One region of the Moritella sp. 36 genome, then DNA from elsewhere that is predicted to be linked to it. Evidence: predicted binding sites of a transcription regulator. Region 1 holds the regulator's gene; each other region holds the start of a gene.
What was found. Region 1 encodes FliA, which starts transcription of late flagellar genes. Its sites were predicted from a motif close to CTAAAGNTNNNNNNNNNNNNGCCGATA; they were not measured.

Region 1 (3,218 bases):
TTCATGATTGGACCTTCCGCCTCAATGCCACTTATTTCACTTTTAACTGATTCTGTCATTACATTTAGTGGTTTTGAAGCCTCACCAAACATAGTCAACATTTCAACTAATTTAACTTCAACTTCTTGTACTAAATTGATCACGCGACGGATCATTTGACCAGTCAAATCTTGAAAATCTTGCGCCATGAGAATTTCAGTTAAATACTGTCTTAAACTATCGGCATCAGATACTGAAACTTGAAGAAAATCGTCTAATAATTTACAAAGTTCTTTAAATTGACCCAATTGTAAATCACGACTCATCAAGTTCTTCCAATTTGGCATCACTTGTTGAATGCGGTCGTTAAAACTATCAGCAATTGGTAAGCAGGATTCAACTGCATCCATCGTTCTGTTTGCCGCTTTATCCGTCATCTCAATAACATAATTCAAACGCTCTCGAGCATCAGGAAACTCATCGTTAGCTAAGCTTTCAATACGTGTATCTAACTGGAAATCTTCTAATGAATCATGTAATTGACGTGTTAACACACCCACTTTTTCAAATAGTGCATCTGAATTTGTATTCTGAATTTTAGTAATTATTTCATTTGCCATTTCTACCTGACCACACTCTAGCAGTGTCACCAGTTCTTTAGCGTCTTCTAATGAAATCAACGATTCTTGTTGTTCACTCATGCGCATCCTTGCTTATTGAATTCGTTCGAAGATCTTCTCTAATTTTTCTTTTAGTGTCGCCGCTGTAAATGGTTTAATAATGTAACCATTCACACCTGATTGAGCAGCTTCAATAATCTGTTCACGCTTCGCTTCAGCCGTAACCATTAGTACTGGGATATGACATAGCGCTTGGTCTTTACGGATCTCTTTAAGTAGATCAATACCTTGCATACCAGGCATATTCCAATCAGTGACAACAAAATCATAATCGCCATTTTTTAGCATAGGTAATGCCGTGTTGCCGTCGTCCGCCTCATAGGTATTGCTAAAACCAAGATCACGAAGTAAGTTTTTAATGATGCGTCTCATCGTAGAAAAATCATCGACAATAAGAATTTTAATTTGCTTTTTCAAGTTGTTCTCCAAAATAAGTAATTACAATATTCACAGTCCCTGATCCCATAAATATCTTACTTCAATATTCAAGTACTAGATAAATAGTACCAATTAAACTTAGTCATCTAACCAAGCATGCATGCGCGCTTTCACTCGATGCATCGCTTGGCTGTGTATTTGACTCACACGAGACTCGCTGACACTGAGTACTTCCCCGATCTCTCTTAGATTTAACTCTTCATCGTAATAAAGCGATAAGACTAAGCTTTCTCTTTCGGGTAGTGTTTTAATGCAGTTTGCTAATGCTTGCTGAAAACGTAGCTCAGAAAAATCAGCACAAGGAGTGCTTGATTTTCCTTCGTAAATTGAATAGGCATCTTCATTACTCGCGGTCAAATCTTCGACCGCCAATATATGCCCACTATTAACATCCATCAACATACTATGGTAGTCAGTCAGGTTTACGCCTAATTCTTCAGCAACATCCGTATCTTTTGCATCCGTACCCGTTTGTTTTTCGATACGGTCAATGGCAGCAGCAATATCACGGCCATTTTTATGCACCGATCTTGGGACCCAATCCCCACGTCTCATTTCATCAATCATTGAGCCGCGGATACGAATACCAGCATAAGTTTCAAAGCTAGCGCCTTTAGAGCCATCAAAGTTGCGCGCAGCATCCAGTAATCCAATCATACCCGACTGGATTAAATCATCTAACTGAACACTCGGCGGCAAACGGAGAAGCAAGTGATGGGCAATTCGTTTTACTAAAAAACCGAATTGCTCAACAGCATGACTCTGTTGCGACTGGATGTTGCTGTAAGCGGATGCCTTATTCACTTCAATCTTCTACCCTAGCTTTGTTTTCAAACAGGTTCTCAATGAAGAACTCCAAATGACCGCCGACTTTATTCGGTACTGGCCAAGTTGCAGCTCGACTTGCTAACGCTCTAAACGCCAATGAAGCGGGCGCTTTTGGAAATGCTTCTACAACCACTTTCTGTTTACGAACGGCTTGACGAACACTGTTATCAAACGGAATACAAGCAACAAGCTCTAATGTTGCATCTAAAAATCGGTCCGTTACACGTGTCAATTTAGTAAATAATTCTTGGCCTTCACGTAAACTACGCACCATATTGGCCACAATTTTAAAACGATGAACACCGTGTTCTTTTGATAATAACTTAATTAACGCATAAGCATCCGTGATAGATGTCGGTTCATCGCAAACCACCATTAAAATGTCTTGTGACGCGCGACAAAAACTTAATACCATGTCCGAAATACCGGCGGCGGTATCAACCAGTAATACATCAATAGGTGTTTTCAATTCAGCAAAAGCACGAATTAGACCCGCGTGCTCTTGTACTGATAATTCAACCATCGAACGCGTACCAGATGTTGCCGGTGCGATTAAGATCCCATTCGGACCTTCAATCAAAATATCATCTAATGTACATTCACCCGAAATAACGTGAGAAATATTTTTATGTACGCGTAAACCGAGTAAAACATCGACATTTGCCAACCCAAGATCGGCATCTAAAACCATGACTCGCTTACCTTGGGCCGCGAGTGATACTGCCATGTTCAGTGTTACGTTAGTTTTACCTACGCCACCTTTACCACCTGAAACGGCAATGACTTTAACTTTTTTGTTATTACTCATTTGTCTTAGACCACTTGCTTGATCGAAAAAAATATTTTTATTCATTACTATTTATCATCGCCTAACCAAAAATGCGTATCGTTTTGTTCTTCTAGCGTATCTCTGTTAAATACAGTACGAACTAATTGCTGTGCATTGGCTGAGTCTATATCTTCAGGAACCCTTTGCCCATTTGTTATATATGCAATCGGTAGTTCATGTTGTATTAGTACACTTAAAATCTCACCTAAGCTTAAACTTTCATCCACTTTACTTAAAATACAGCCCGCTAACGGAATATGATGAAAATGCTCTAATGTTTCTTGTACAACCCTACGCTGCGCAGTTGCAGGGACAACCAAATAGTTACGAATCACGACTTTTTCATTATTAACTAATGTATCTAACTGTTCGGATAAACGCTTGTCACGCTGTCCCATCCCGGCAGTATCAATCAAGACTAAACGTTTACTTCTTAACTGATACAAGTATTGTGCCAACTCTGC
Region 2 (3,218 bases), 140 kb from region 1:
CTAGCGCAAAATCAAGTTTCTCAGCAAGCTGCAAGCACAATGCTAAGTCAAGCTAATCAGCAATCTCAAGTTGCTATGTCGTTATTAGGCTAAGAGGGGGGCTCCCTCTGGCCCCTTTGGGGCCGCCTAATATATTGCTTTTACCTATATCCTTATCGTTATAGTCCTATTTAAGCGCATAGGTAAAAGTATTTTATCTTCCTACTCTCTACTCTCTACTCTCTTTTATTACATCGAATTTTAATCATTCCGATATTAAATCTTATCTTTAAAATCATTGTTTACTTGTACTTGTACTTGTACTTGTACTGGTAGTGGTAGTGTCATTTTTGTCATCAAAAATATAACTGACATTTATTTGTTGTTGAACATTCGCAACTGGCAATATGACGGCAAAATTTTGTCTTGATGGTTCTTAGGGTTTATTAATTATTAATATACACACGATAAAAAATGAGGGTACAGTTTAATTGTAATTAAAAACAGTGTGTTATAACTTTGTTTTCATTTTAAATGTATTTGGCATGTTGATTGCTTTATCTAAGATACATAACATTTATTTAATTTGAAACAAGCAAAAAGGAAGATACCGTGGCCTTATATGTAAATACAAATGTAGCATCTTTAAATTCACAACGTAATTTGACGAACTCTACAAATGCGTTACAAACATCATTTGAGCGCCTATCTTCTGGTAAGCGTATTAACTCCGCTGCAGATGATGCGGCAGGACTACAGATTGGTTCTCGCTTAGAGTCTCAAGTTAATGGCTTAAATCAAGCTGCACGTAATGCCAATGATGGCATATCTCTTGCGCAAACAGCGGAAGGTGCACTAGACGAAACCACCAATATGCTACAACGTATGCGAGTATTATCAATTCAGTCTGCGAATGGCTCAAATAGTGCCGCAGACCGTGTTGCACTGGATAATGAATATGGTCAGTTGCAAGAAGAAATTAATCGCGTGGCTGCGGATACAACGTTTGGTGGTATGAATTTATTAAATTCGACGTTTAATCAAGATTTCCAAATTGGTCCCGATGCGAATCAAGTCATTACTGTAAAAATATCGACGAACATGAATGCGCTCGGCTTAGGTATTGGTACTGCGACATCTGATATTTTAAACCCTTTAAATGCGCAAACGGCTATTGATAATCTAGATACCGCAATTGCAACGGTGACGGACATCCGTGGTGATCTGGGTGCCAAGCAAAACCGTTTCTCATCAACGATCCGTAATTTAACTAATATTTCGGAAAATGTGTCTGCGTCTAAGTCACGTATTATGGATGCCGATTTTGCCGCTGAATCAGCAAAACTAGCTCAAAATCAAGTATCGCAACAAGCTGCAAGTACCATGCTTAGCCAAGCGAATCAGCAATCGCAAGTAGCCATGTCATTATTGCAAGGTTAATCGTTGCAAGGCTAATAGCCTATTATTTGGCTCGAAAGGGCCAAAATAATACATTTCTATTCTTGGAAATTTCCTTTTCAATTTTTAATTTACCCCGCCCCCTTTTTTGTAACATTAGATTGAGTTGATTAACAATTATTAAACATTTTTGAGTGGTTGCTGTAATCGGTTGAAATTAAACGGTTAAATGTGGATATCTGTTCAAGTTTAGAACTGAATTGGAAATAAATTAAATAAAAATTAAAAATAACTCTAAAGGATGTATTTTTATTGTCGATAACTTTCATGACGATACAAATAACTGATTATTAATAAGGGCTGTATTTTATATACACAGCAGTCCTTTACAGGATTTCTTTTAGGAGACGAATATGGCTGTTTATGTAAATACCAATGTAGCATCTTTAAATTCACAACGTCATTTAGGTAGTGCTACCAACGAATTACAAACTTCTTTCCAACGTTTATCATCTGGTAAGCGTATCAATAGCGCTGCTGATGATGCTGCTGGTTTACAAATCGGTTCTCGTTTAGAGTCACAAGTCAATGGTTTAAACCAAGCATCTCGAAATGCAAATGACGGTATTTCAATGGCGCAAACCGCGGAAGGTGCGCTAGATGAAACAACGAACATGTTACAACGTATGCGTGTAATTTCAATTCAATCTTCGAATGGTTCAAACTCTCAAGCTGATCGTAATGCATTGCAATCAGAATTCAATGAATTACAAACTGAAATCACGCGTGTATCAACGGATACAACGTTTGGTGGTGAAAAGTTACTTGATGGTAAATTCAATCGTGAGATTCAAGTTGGTGCTGATGCGAACCAAACCATTACACTAAAAATGACAACAAGTATGGATGCGACAGCGTTGGCTGTGGGTAGTACTACAACGAATGTTTCATCTGCTGCAGGCGCACAATCAGCAATTACGGCTCTCGATGCAGCGCTTGAAACTGTAACGGGTACACGTGCTGACCTAGGTGCGAAACAAAACCGTTTTTCATCAACGATTCGTAACATCAGCAATATTTCTGAAAATGTATCAGCGTCTAAATCACGTATTGTTGATACTGATTTTGCTGCTGAATCAGCTAAACTTGCACAAACTCAAGTACAGCAACAGGCGGCAAGTTCGATGTTAAGCCAAGCCAATCAAGCCTCACAAGTAGCGCTATCACTGCTTTAATCGTTTAGGTTTATATTTGCCCTGCACCTTGCAGGGCATTTTGGTCTTTGGGGGTTACCATGTCCATTGATAATAATATGGATCATAAGAGCATTCGTTTTAATCCTGACCCTGTTGTGACAAAAGAACCTGTCATAACGAATCCTGCCGTTTTAATTTCACCAATCGAACAAGTTTTACCGATCGAAAATTCATTATCTGAACCCAAAATAGCGAATGATATAAATTTGGAACAAAAATTGCTTGAAGCAAAGGATACGCTACAAGCTCATTTTGATGTTAATAGTAAGAAGCTAAACTTTAGTGTTCATGGTGATACTGGCCGTATGGTAGTTAAAATTGTTGATCCTGAAAGTGGTGAAACACTGAAAGAACTACCATCAGAAGCTGTTTTAAAGATGGTCGCTAACATTGAACAATTTCAAGACAATATATCAGCTAGTTCAGGTCTCTTATTTGATGAGATGGTTTGATTAATACAGCGAGATAAAATAGTCGGATGTTTAATGCGATAGGCAATTATTTGCCTATCGCATTACTATTGATGAAAATTAAGGATACACATGGCCGGTATTACGATGGCAGGTTCAGGTTCAGGTTTAGATC
Region 3 (3,218 bases), 420 kb from region 1:
GCTCGATGATGTACTGCGTAAATAAAGCGAGAACGGTCGTATCATGCGGAATTGTTTCTAAGGCGAACATCGCTTGTTGATACAGTGCTTGGGCTTTTTCTTGTGCCCCAGCTAAACCGAGTAATGCAGGGTATGTTGATTTATTTAATTCAACATCTGAACCTTGAGGTTTACCGAGCGTTTCAGTATCACTGGTTATATCGAGAATGTCATCTTGTACTTGGAATGCTAAACCAATAGCATTGGACCATTTATCCAGCGCAGCTAATAATTCAACCGAGCAATGTGGTGATGCGAGGCAACCCAGTTTTGCTGCACAATTAATGAGTGCACCCGTTTTATTATTGTGGATAGCTTCTAGTTGTGCCAGTGAGATTTGTTTATCAGTCGCGGCGAGATCCATTGCTTGACCACCACACATACCGCTATAGCCACTTGCTTGGGTTAGCGATTTCAACATAGCCAAACGATTTTTTTCGGCTGCAGGTGCCAGTGCGCAATCAAGTAATAATTCAAAAGCAAAAGGTTGCAGTGCATCACCGGCTAAGATAGCGGTAGCATGGTCGAATTTAATATGGCAAGTAGGTTGACCACGGCGCAAATCATCATCGTCCATCGCGGGTAAATCATCATGAATTAATGAGTATGCATGAATTGATTCGATTGCGGCGGCTGGACCATCAAGGTCGCTAAGGTTTACGCCTAGCATTTCGCCGACGGCATATACGATCACTGGGCGAACACGTTTACCGCCTTGTAACAGACCATATTCCATCGCGGCTGCAAGTTGGGTGTCATGTGTTGGTAGCAAGTTTATTTGCTGTTGCAAATAGTCATTGATACGACCCTGATATTGGGTTATCGAAGTTGAAAGCTGCACTATTTAATTACTACTGTCAGAATTGAAGGGAGAAAGCGTTTGCTGGTCACCGTCGGCGAGTAATATGGCTACTTGCTGTTCAGCATGCTGAAGTTTCTGTGAGCTCGCGCGTGTTAAACTAATACCACGTTCAAATTGCTTTAACGCATTATCAAGCTCACAATCACCTTGCTCTAGACTGTTCACAATTGCCTCTAGCTCTGTGATAGACGCCTCGAACGTCATATTTTCTGGTTTTTTTACCGCCATCGGGTGTCCCTCTGATAATATACTCGGGTATTATACCCAAGTTAATAAGGTATAGACAGCTTAACTGTGCGATGCCAGTAATAAGCAGGATAAGATTACTTAAGAATTTAATTTGCTTGCCGATATAGATCAAGAATACACTCGCTATAAATATGATGATAATTTGCTTGGGATGGGGAATGTTGTGGATTTAGCAACTTTAATAGGATTAGTCGGCTCGTTTGCGTTTGTAGTGATGGCAATGGTGCTGGGTGGCGATATAAGTACGTTTGTTGATACGCAATCGATATTGATTGTATTTGTTGGTTCACTCTTTGTCGTATTAATGCATTTTAATTTTGGCCAGTTTTTAGCCGCAGCAAAAATTGCCGTAAAAGCATTCATGTTTAAAATTGATAAGCCTGAAGAGTTAATCGAACAAGCGGTTGAAATGGCGGACGCAGCGCGTAAAGGTGGGTTTTTAGCGCTTGAAGAAGCAGAAGTAAAAAATGAATTTATGCAAAAAGGCATCGACTTATTAGTGGATGGTCACGATGCAACTGTTGTTAGTCAGACATTGCAAAAAGACATTAAACTGACCACTGCTCGTCATAAAGCCGGAATTCATGTATTTAGTATGATCGGTGAAGTTGCTCCTGCGATGGGAATGATTGGTACCCTGATCGGTCTGGTGGCGATGTTATCAAACATGGATGATCCTAAATCGATTGGTCCTGCAATGGCTGTTGCTTTACTAACAACGTTATACGGCGCGGTTTTTGCGAATATGGTTGCCATCCCGATAGCGGGGAAATTGAAATTACGTTCAGAAGAAGAAATGCTGAATAATACCCTGATTATGGATGCAATTTTAGGTATTCAAGAAGGACGCAATCCGCGGGTTATCGAAAGCTTATTAAAGAATTACCTCCATTCATCAAAACGAGAAGTGGCGGATACTGACGTTTAGTTTACACCATGATGACAGCTAAATAAGTAGAGAGATAACGTATGTCTGATGAATGTGATTGCCCACCCCCTGGTCTCCCTGCGTGGATGGGTACCTTTGCCGATTTAATGAGCCTGTTAATGTGCTTCTTTGTATTACTATTGTCATTTTCAGAGATGGATGTAGTGAAATTTAAGCAGATTGCCGGGTCAATGCAGTTTGCTTTTGGTGTACAAAATCAAATTGATGTAAAGAATATCCCCAAGGGTACAACGGTGATTGCACAGGAATTTCGCCCTGGTCGACCGGACCCCACGCCGATTGAAACCATTATGCAGCACACCATTGATAATAGTGAAGCAGAGTTAGACTTCAAAGATGGCGAAGATCAAAACGCGGGTGGTAAGAACAAACGCGAAGAAGAAAGTAATGGTGGTAAATCACCAGAAACGTCGACCCGTGATAATACGCCAACTGAAAATGTCGAAGTAACGGAAGATACCAGTGAGCTAGTCAAGGCTCTCGCAGAAGCCTTAAAAGAAGAAGTCGATAGTGGTGGTGTTGAGGTTGAAAATTTGGGGCAGCAAATCATCATTCGTATTAATGAAAAGGGTTCATTTCCAGCTGGTTCAGCCTTTTTACAACCACGCTTTCGTCCCGTGTTCCAAAAGGTCGCGCAGCTATTAGCAACGATACCAGGGATGATTACGGTTGCCGGACATACAGGTAAAGAAAAGTTACATTCTGAGCTTTATCGTTCTAAATGGGATTTGTCGAGCCAGCGTGCTGTTTCTGTGGCACATGAAATGTTAAAGGTTAAAGAGTTCAATGAGAACCGCTTGATCGTGCAGGGCATGGCTGATACCCAACCATTGACGGATAAAGAAAGTGAATTACGTCGTAACCGCCGTGTAGAAATTAGTATTATGCAAGGTAAAGCGAAACTCTCAGAGCCACTCAGTGTGATTACTAACAAGTAGTCTTCGTACTTTATTTGTTAGCTGTTTGACTCCGTACGTGCAAGTCTTTTACGGGCTAAGTTGCATAACGCGATCACTTGCTGTTGGGTGAAGTCTTGATTGTTTCCTTGGCATTCGCCACGATCGTCAATACGAAAGTTAGCCGGTGTATTTTGCAGTATAAAGGTTTGTTTTCGTGCCT
Region 4 (3,218 bases), 520 kb from region 1:
ACGAGTTTAACGCAAGGTCATTCATCAGAGGGTCGCTTGAAAACGCAATCATTGCAGGATTCATCGGACGATGCCCCAAAGTAGAACGGGCCCCCATCACACAAACAGCTACCACACACAATGCTAATATAGGACGCCAGTACCAACGAGGGAATGTCAGCCCTTTAACAAGATGACCACTTAATTTCCACCCTCCCAGCACGGTTATAATTGACGCAACCATACCAATAAATAACTCGAGCTTGTAACCACTCCAAAGCATGCCAAACACTTCTTTCGGGTAAATCAAGTACTCGACAAACAGACGATTCGGACGAACATCATACTCCATAATAAATGAAGGTGTCGCTAGCTCCATATACATCACGAACCACAAGCCTGTCACTATCCACAAACGAAGTATTACATGCCAAATTCGCCCAACCAGACCATCGTTAGAAAGAAAACACGTCAGCATTGCTGGTAATATCAACAAATAAGACAAACTCGCGATATCGATGCGTAAACCACTAAGAAAAATCGTCCCCCAACCGCTAACGTCAGTAACACGATCTGCCTGCCAGAGGCTTAATCCTAGTCGAGAAATGTTTAATAGAATGAGGCAAATAAAGAATGTAGTAACAATGGGGTAAAGTACACCCAATCGTCGTTTTGAAGAGTTAAGCATTAAATATCCTTTAGCTAAAAACGTCGTTCCATTTCTATGTGGAACAATTAATTCAGCTGATTATAAAGTACACAACTAAACCATAAAATGGTTTATTACAATGGCTTACAAATTAATACATTGTCTTACAGGTAAAACATAGGTTAATTCATATAAATAATACCGGTAGTTTAGTAAAAGACTCTGCGTAGTACTTTATTTATAATGATTTTGTACAGACAGTCTATATTGAGAATATCAATATAGACTAAGAAATGAATGCGATTAAAGAATGGGTTGCCCTAATGATATCACAACGCGTTGATTTTTTTGTCGTTCAATAATATTACTATTCGATGCTATTTGGCTTTTCTCGCCATAACCATTGGTTTCGATTTCTAGGTTTTTAAGGCCACTGTCTAAAAAATATTGCTTAATATTTTCGGCACGTAACGAAGATGTTTGTAAATTTTGTAACTCGTCGCCATAGCTACCAGTATAACTATCAACAACAACAACATTAATGTCTGGACTGTATTGTAAAAATTCACTGATCATCGCTAAACGTTGTTGACTTTTCTGTGTTAACTCATCACTTGCGGTATTGAAATCAAGTACCGAATAAGCAATATCATCCAAGCTATAGGGTAATAGGTTACTCACGCATTCTAGAAATTCTTGGTATTTATTTTGGAAGTTAACCGAAGACAGACCAACGCTAATAAACTCACCGCCGCGGTACCAGTCTCGAAAGTAGAATGTGGGATAGTCGCCAGAATCTAATGCATCAAGCATGCGCCAAGCAGGCTGCTCACTCACATACCCCGTAAATTGGCGGTACAGTTTAACATCAGCAAGATCTTGGGCTGCACTCCCCGGCTTCCAGCTTGGTGGAACAGAACGTAATGAAGCCATTTCAGCTTGCGCAGGTAGACGTTTCATATCTAATTCAAAATCAAGGTTGATTAATTTCGAGGCGCGACTAGTAAAAATGGCTTGCCCGTAACGAGGAATATCATGCTTCAAGCTACATTGTACAGGCGTAGAACGACTATTTTCCCATTGAGAGAATTCGTAATTGGCCGCATAGTTTTTTATGTTAGCAGAAGCACTTGCTGAACCAAAAGCAACAAGTGAAGCAATTATAAAATGTTGGCAGTTGATCATACGGTTCAAAATCCTGTTTATTCGAAGCCCATATTAACTTATCGGTATTAAGTGAAATAACTTGAGTTACTTTTCTATAAATATCTAAAAAATAAAAAGTGCCTAAAATTGATTCCTTGTTGGTTATGCCGACAACTAGCAATAAATTAGTAAAGTTGATTAGAGGACAAGCAATTATTATGGCATAATCCTATCCAAGTCAACATTAATTAATGATCACATGAGCACAACTGAAAAATCAGCTTTTAGCCAACGATTCCGTGGCTACTTCCCTGTTGTTATCGATATCGAAACTGCGGGATTTAATGCACAAACAGATGCGATGTTAGAGATCGCCGCTTCTATCCTAGAAATGGATGAAGATGGTTATCTTAAAATTTCGCATACCTTACACTTTAACGTTGAACCATTTGAAGGTGCTAATTTAGAGCAAGCAGCCTTAGACTTTACCGGTATCGACCCAACTAATCCATTACGTGGTGCAGTGCCTGAACGCGAAGCGATCACCGAGATCTATAAAGCTGTGCGCAAAGGCTTAAAAGATACAGGTTGCCATCGTGCAATCATGGTTGCGCACAATGCGGCATTTGATCACGGTTTTTTAAGTGCTGCATCGAATAGAGAAAAGATTAAACGTAATCCTTTTCATCCTTTCGCTACATTTGATACCACGACACTTGCTGGTCTAGCCGTTGGTCAAACAGTACTTGCTAAAGCATGTATGGCTGCCGGTATTCCTTTTGATCATAAACAAGCGCATTCTGCTAAATATGATACAGAACAAACTGCGCAATTATTTTGCTACATAGTGAATAAATGGAAAGATATGGGCGGTTGGCCACTACCTGTTCCAGAAGAAGCAGAACTAGAAACGGTAAGTGATAGCACGTTAAACGCTGACACCGAATAAATCATTATGCCCCTTTGTAACAACAAGTATCGCGAACCTTCGTGACCCGTAATGTTGTAACTGTATAGGGGCAAAATATGAATATGAGTATTGCTACTTAAAACTTCCCCTTAATACCGATGGTCGTAGTACCTGTATCACTTTCATAATGAAAATGTAACACTGTCGCGCCATAACTTGCTCCAGCCAGACACCCTAATATGTTTGCCACCATGTCGTTTTTACTAAACTCATTCCCTTCCTGGCCCGCATCATAGGTTTCCTTCAAAACTCCAATAGATAAACCAACGAGTATCGTCTGCCACCAACTTTCTGTATACATCATGGTTGTACCGCAAATTACCGTCTCGGCAATAAAGTGTTTCTGTTTATCATGTTCTATATCTCCGGCATTTACGGAAGTAGAAATCAACATGAGTGAGACCCAAAATATACGTCGACACTGCGGCGTCACTCGCTCAACCAATTGATGTATAATTCGGATAGATTTATTCA

Region 2: the regulator FliA is predicted to act here: its motif matches at 1,672-1,698, upstream of HWV03_RS04685 (flagellin N-terminal helical domain-containing protein).
Region 3: the regulator FliA is predicted to act here: its motif matches at 1,228-1,254, upstream of pomA (flagellar motor protein PomA).
Region 4: the regulator FliA is predicted to act here: its motif matches at 1,853-1,879, upstream of HWV03_RS07630 (flagellar protein MotY).

The regions. Positions count from the first base shown of each region.
Region 1 is NZ_CP056120.1:1,164,263-1,167,480, reverse strand. It holds gene HWV03_RS05400 (protein phosphatase CheZ) at 1-680, opposite strand, end outside; gene cheY (chemotaxis response regulator CheY) at 693-1,076, opposite strand; gene HWV03_RS05390 (RNA polymerase sigma factor FliA) at 1,176-1,901, opposite strand; gene HWV03_RS05385 (MinD/ParA family protein) at 1,903-2,778, opposite strand; gene flhF (flagellar biosynthesis protein FlhF) at 2,781-3,218, opposite strand, start outside.
Region 2 is NZ_CP056120.1:1,020,966-1,024,183, forward strand. It holds gene HWV03_RS04675 (flagellin N-terminal helical domain-containing protein) at 1-93, shown strand, start outside; gene HWV03_RS04680 (flagellin N-terminal helical domain-containing protein) at 592-1,419, shown strand; gene HWV03_RS04685 (flagellin N-terminal helical domain-containing protein) at 1,791-2,612, shown strand; gene HWV03_RS04690 (flagellar protein FlaG) at 2,672-3,085, shown strand; gene fliD (flagellar filament capping protein FliD) at 3,176-3,218, shown strand, end outside.
Region 3 is NZ_CP056120.1:740,325-743,542, forward strand. It holds gene ispA ((2E,6E)-farnesyl diphosphate synthase) at 1-880, opposite strand, end outside; gene xseB (exodeoxyribonuclease VII small subunit) at 884-1,129, opposite strand; gene pomA (flagellar motor protein PomA) at 1,314-2,078, shown strand; gene HWV03_RS03430 (flagellar motor protein MotB) at 2,120-3,037, shown strand; gene HWV03_RS03435 (lipase secretion chaperone) at 3,055-3,218, opposite strand, start outside.
Region 4 is NZ_CP056120.1:1,689,073-1,692,290, reverse strand. It holds gene HWV03_RS07635 (LTA synthase family protein) at 1-667, opposite strand, end outside; gene HWV03_RS07630 (flagellar protein MotY) at 932-1,813, opposite strand; gene rnt (ribonuclease T) at 2,034-2,723, shown strand; gene HWV03_RS22540 (hypothetical protein) at 2,821-3,138, opposite strand.